2 regions of the Endozoicomonas sp. ALC013 genome follow, and region 2 is predicted to be linked to the other one. Evidence: predicted binding sites of a transcription regulator. Region 2 holds the regulator's gene; the other holds the start of a gene.
What was found. Region 2 encodes FNR, which switches genes on or off when oxygen is low (the NO sensors DNR and NnrR bind a similar motif). Its sites were predicted from a motif close to TTGATNTANATCAA; they were not measured.
Positions count from the first base shown of each region.

Region 1: glpA (anaerobic glycerol-3-phosphate dehydrogenase subunit A) is a predicted target of FNR. The motif match lies at 1,397-1,410, and genes of this name have one in related genera.

Region 1 is NZ_JBLYNS010000174.1:2,227-5,348, forward strand. Features, by position in the region: gene ACO6V1_RS21000 (MIP/aquaporin family protein) at 71-889, opposite strand; gene glpA (anaerobic glycerol-3-phosphate dehydrogenase subunit A) at 1,479-3,122, shown strand, end outside.
Region 2 is NZ_JBLYNS010000030.1:14,955-18,076, forward strand. Features, by position in the region: gene hemN (oxygen-independent coproporphyrinogen III oxidase) at 1-684, shown strand, start outside; gene fnr (fumarate/nitrate reduction transcriptional regulator Fnr) at 1,198-1,950, shown strand; gene ACO6V1_RS08130 (adenine phosphoribosyltransferase) at 2,030-2,587, shown strand; gene ACO6V1_RS08135 (hypothetical protein) at 2,723-3,122, shown strand, end outside.

The DNA of each region.
Region 1 (3,122 bases), on a different contig from region 2:
TCCTTAATTGGCAGGGGGCCCTGCCTTCTCACAAAACTCACAAAATTCACAAAAAGCGGCTAATAAACAATCAGACGGTTTTGATTTCACAATCAGGTGTTGCGCAGTCAACAGGCTCCACCTGCTTACCCAGCACATTGATGTAAAGCCACGCACCGGTCATGGCACCACAGACAGGCGCAACAATCGGTACCCAGAAATAGGGGTTGGCTCGTGCACCCGTCAGCGCCACTTCGCCCCAGCCTGCAAAAAAGGCAAAGAGTTTCGGGCCAAAATCCCGTGCCGGGTTCATGGCAAAACCGGTCAGAGGGCCGAAAGAGGCACCGATAACAGCAATAAGAATACCGATGAGAAGGGCAGAAAGCGCACCGTTGGAAACACCATTATTTTCATCACCGATCGCCAGAATTCCGCCCATGAGCACAGCGGTGATGACAAACTCGACAGCGAAGGCCTGCAGGTTAGTCAGTGCCGGGTTGGCATATGTCGAGAAAATACCCGCTGTGGCCAGACTCTCCTCAGAGCCACGAACAATATGATGGGTCAACTCATAATCAGCGAATAAGCCACTGTACAGGAAGTAAACCAGGGCCGCAGAACAGAAAGCACCCAACACCTGGGCAACAATAAAGGGCACGACCTTGTGTTTGTCGAAGCCTTTAAAAACAGTTAATGCAAGCGTGACTGCCGGATTCAGGTGAGCACCGGAAATGCCGCCGGTAACATAGATGGCAATGGCAACACCAAGCCCCCAGACGATGGACACTTCCCACTGACCAAAATCAACACCAGCCAGAACGAGCGCCGCGACACAACCCACACCAAAGAAAATAAGAAGACCTGTGCCTATAAACTCGGCAAGACATTCCCCAAGCAATGATTTTCTCATAATGGCTACTTCCACCTGCTTTACGCAGATTAATATTTATTAATTAAGGCATAGTCGTTTATTAAAAATAAAGAACTCAACAAATGCCCTCTTGTCGACAAAATATTGCAAATAAAAACAAACATTATCAACCCTTAAGATTGATATGAATCAAGCAATTGCCAAAAAAGACAGCCAGCTTCGGGAAATACTCACAAAAACAACTAACAGAACACAATTCTTAACATGCGCATCATGAGCTTCAATTAACCACTAAGAAATTATTCCGCAATAAGTTCCGCATCTGACCTAGTACATGGTTTCAATGTAATTGATGGGTTCCTTCTATCAATGACTCCCAAGCTCCGTTCGTCCTGAGCGGAGATTGTACACATCAAACTCATTGAAATGATGTACTAGTTAAGGCCGCTACCCGCTTCCCGCAAAAGCACAAGCACAAGCGGCCTGTCTTTTTCGGGCAGCGGGCAGCGATTTTTTTATGACCGGATGACAACTCGTGCCTTTCTGTTGATTTGTGTCATTTTCTGAATAGAGCCGTTTATTTATAGTGCTCATTGCGAACATAAACGAACATCCAAGAGCAAATTCAATGAGGCAGATAGAGACCGACGTTGTCATCATCGGTGGGGGTGCCACCGGAGCGGGCGTTCTTCGCGACTGTGCTCAACGGGGAATGCGTGCCATCCTGGTGGAAAAGGATGATATCGCCAACGGTACTACCGGGCGTAACCACGGTCTGCTCCATTCCGGTGCCCGCTACGCAGTGACCGATCCTCACTCTGCCATTGAATGCATCCGTGAAAACCAGATTCTGAGGAAAGTGGCCAGCCACTGTATTGAAGAGACCGGTGGGCTGTTCATCACCCTGCCTGAGGACGAACTCTCCTTTCAGGAAACATTCATTACCGCCTGTACATCTGCGGGTATACAGGCCGAGGCATTAACACCTGCAGATGCTCTGCGCATTGAGCCAAATGTGAATCCCAAACTGCTGGGTGCAGTCCGTGTTCCAGACGGTACCGTTGACCCTTTTCGTTTAACTGCGGCCAACATCCTTGATGCAGAAGAATACGGCGGTCGCCTTATGAGCTATACCAAAGTCGTTGGCCTAATCATCAACAATGGCCGGGTACGGGGGGTACACTGCATCAGTCTGAAAACCGGTGAAAAAGTGGATATCCATGCTCAGCAGGTGGTGAATGCTGCCGGTATCTGGGGGCAGCAGATTATTGAATACGCAGACCTTGCCATTCATATGTTCCCGGCCAAAGGCTCGTTATTGATTGTTGATTACCGCATTAATGGTATGGTGATCAACCGCTGCCGCAAACCCTCCGATGCCGACATTCTGGTTCCCGGGGACACCATCTCGCTTATTGGTACCACCTCGGAGAAAATCCCATACAGTGACATCGAGAATATCCGGGTCAACCCCGATGAGGTTGACGTTCTGTTAGCTGAGGGTGAGAAACTCTGTCCGATCATGGCCAGGACCCGTGTACTTCGTGCCTATTGCGGTGTTCGCCCGCTGGTCTCTCTGGGAGATGACCCATCGGGTCGAAATATCAGCCGGGGGATTGTCTTGCTTGACCACGGTGAAACGGATGCCTTGCCGGGTCTTATTACCATTACCGGCGGAAAGCTGATGACCTACCGGCTGATGGCGGAAATGGCCACGGATGCGGTGGCAAAAAACCTGGGCAACAGCAAACCCTGTGTCACGGCTATACGACCACTGCCCGGAGCTAATGGCAAACACAGCGATATTTACGCTCCCCAGGTTTCTATCCCGGTATCAGGCTCAGCAAAGTACCGCCATGGAGAAAGAGCGGCAAAGTTCCTTGCCAACGACAAAAAGCAGAATGCGGTTATCTGTGAGTGCGAAATGGTCACTCGCGGTGAAATCGAATACGCCGTCCATAACCTTAATGCCAGAGATCTGGTTGACCTTCGTCGTCGGACCCGCATTGGCATGGGGCCTTGCCAGGGAAAAATGTGTGCCTGTCGAGCGGCCGGTATTGTCAGCGAAATAACCCACGACGATAACGGTGAACAAGCGCTGAGCAGCGTGGGTGAGTTTATGCAGGAACGCTGGAAGGGCGTCAGGCCGGTGCTGTGGGGTGATGCGATGCACGAAGCCGATTTGAGCTACTGGCTGTACAACAACCTTCTGGGCTACAGCCAGCTGGAACCTAATGACGCGGCACCGGTAAATTCCCACAGTGTCAATCCT
Region 2 (3,122 bases):
CCGGACAGGCTATCCCTGTTTAACTACGCCCACCTGCCCCACCGCTTCAAACCACAGCGCCGAATTAATGAGCAGGATCTGCCTGCGCCGGAAGTGAAGCTGGACATTCTGCATCAGGCCACGGAAAAACTGCTGGATCAGGGCTACATCTACATCGGTATGGATCACTTTGCCCTGCCAGACGATGAACTGGCCATTGCCCGGGAAGAAGGCACGCTGCACCGGAATTTCCAGGGTTATACCACCCATGGTCATTGCGACCTGATCGGCATGGGCGTGTCTGCCATCAGCCAGGTAGGCGACACTTATATCCAGAACAGCACCGATGAAGCCCGGTACTGTGCAATGATCAATGAACAGCAGTTGCCAGTGGTTCGCGGCCTGAAGATGACCGCTGATGACAAAGTCCGCCAGGCAGTGATTACCCAGCTGATCTGCCACTTCAAACTGAACTTCAGCGATATTGAACAGCGGTTTGATATTCAATTCAGGGATTACTTCCGGGATGAGCTGGCAAGGCTGGAGCCGATGAGGGCAGACGGCCTGATCAGTCTCAATAGCGATGGCTTGCTGGAAGTACTGCCAAAGGGAACACTGCTGATCCGTAACATCTGTATGCAGTTCGACCACTATCTCCATCAACCGGAGATGAAAGAGAAGACGCTCTTCTCAAAGGTTATCTGAGTAACACTCCGGAGCAATCACCAGGCTCCGGAGCCCCTCTCCCGCCAGTACCGACAACGACTGATCATCCCGCACAGAACCGAAACCTCTCTGCAGCTCACCGGTTTATCAGAAAAAAACTGAAACTGACGACGACTTGCCACCACTATCACATTGATTTACTTGAAACATAAGTGCAAAATCTGCCATGTCCGTTAAATACCACGAACGAAAATTTAATCCTGTGACATAAGACAATGTCAGATTGATTTTCAGGGATAAAGACACACAACCACCAGGAGCCATGACCATACCATGATCAGGGTCAGCCCTGAGCTTGATAGATGACACGGCAGATGAGAGCTCACCGGAACCACCGCAGTTTATGACGCATTGCTGAAGCAGCACCAAACCCCTACCCTGGGTCTGCCCGGTTGCGTACATACCTGATTTACACTCCGGTAACACTTTTCATACACTTGGTTTTCCATAAACAGTGTCGAATTTCGCCAAATACGACTTTGAGGCCTCTCAATGACGTCAAAGCCCAACGTCCGACAGCCGAGCCATGTGGCCTGCAGAGACTGCAGCCTCAGCTCACTGTGCCTGCCACTGGCACTGAGCATTAAGGATATCGATCAGCTGGATCACATTATCAAGCGTGGGCGTCCTTTGAAAAAAGGCGAACACCTGTTTCTGGAAGGTGACCCCTTTACCAGTGTCTTTGCTGTTCGCTCAGGGGCTCTCAAAACCTACACAGCGACCAATGAAGGTGAGGAACAAATCACCGGATTTTACCTGCCCAGCGAAATTCTTGGCCTGAGCGGTATGGATACGGATACCTATCCGGTGTCGGCCCAGGCGATGGAAACCACCATGATCTGCGAGATTCCTTTTGAGCAACTGGAAACCCTTTCCGATCAATTCCCGGAATTGCGCCGACATCTGATGCGCCTGATGAGCAAGCGTATCCGTGAAGACCAGCAAATGATGATGCTGCTGTCCAAGAAAAACGCCGATGAACGTATTGCCACCTTCCTGATTAACCTGGCCAGCCGTTTTCGTCGCCGGGGTTTTTCTTCCCAGTCGTTCCGTCTGTCCATGTCGAGAAATGAGATGGGGAACTACCTGGGTCTGGCGGTAGAAACGGTTAGTCGTGTATTTACCCGATTCCAGAAAAACGGCCTGATCTCCGCCGTGGGCAAGGAAATCGAAATTCGCAACTCGGTTGAACTCTGTGCCCTGGCCGGGGGAAAAACACTGGAACCGATTGCTACCAACGCCTGACTTTATCCTCTAAAGAAGCTACCCTTTGAGGTGGCTTCTTCCTTTTTATCCATTGACTGACAGCGGCATGCTCCCTCCCATGCATACAAACGAATGTTCATCCGTTCAGGAATATCTGCGAACGCAAATCAGAACCATCGCGGACTGGCCCCATGAAGGCATCCTGTTTCGGGATATCACCACACTGTTTGAAAACCCGGAAGCCTGGCGTAAGGCCGTGGATGTCATGGTTCAGCGTTATGAGAACCAGACTTTTGATCGCATTGGCGCGCTTGATGCCCGCGGTTTCCTGCTTGGCTCGACACTGTCCTATATCATGAACAAGCCGCTGGCACTGTTTCGCAAGAAAGGCAAACTGCCAGGCAAAACCCTCAGTGTCGAGTATGACCTTGAATATGGCAAAGCCGTACTGGAAATGCATGAAGACACCATTAAGGCCGGTGAAAAAATTCTGTTAGTGGATGACCTTATCGCCACCGGAGGCACACTGCTGGCTGGGGATCAGTTGATTCGACAAGCAGGAGCCAGCACACTGGAAGCTGCAGCTATCATCAATCTGCCAGACCTCAAGGGCGCTGACAGACTCAATGCGGCGGGCATTCCAACCTATGCCCTGTGCAATTTTGCCGGTGAGTAAAACCACCCTCAGTTCAGAATTTCAGGGATGATACGATATGTCTCTTAGATCCAGGGTTAATGTCTGGATCTGAGAGCCCCTCCCGCAGTTACAGGACGCACAGACCGGGATCTACCCGGGAAAAGGACTTTGCAAATGGGAATATGCGCCAAGGAACTAAGGCACTATGTTGTTCGCCCCGCACTCAAGCATCTGGGTATGTGGAGCCCTACTGCTGAGAACCTGCTGCTTGGTACCGCAGCCAGAGAGTCCGGGCTTGGTTTTCATCTGAAACAGGCCAATCACCAGGCACTCGGTATCTATCAGATTTCTCCTCGCATGCACCGCAATATCTGGGACCTGTTTCTGGCACCAAACGCTGACTTATCCAGCAAAGTTCGGGGACTGGCCAGCCAGCGGGAGTTTCTTTCCCACCCCCATCATGAACTGGCGACCAACCTGGTTTACGCCACCGCCATTGCCTGGCTTATCTATCACCGCTGCGGTATTCAGATCGAAGATATTGATAAAGAAGACATCACTGCCATGGCCAGAT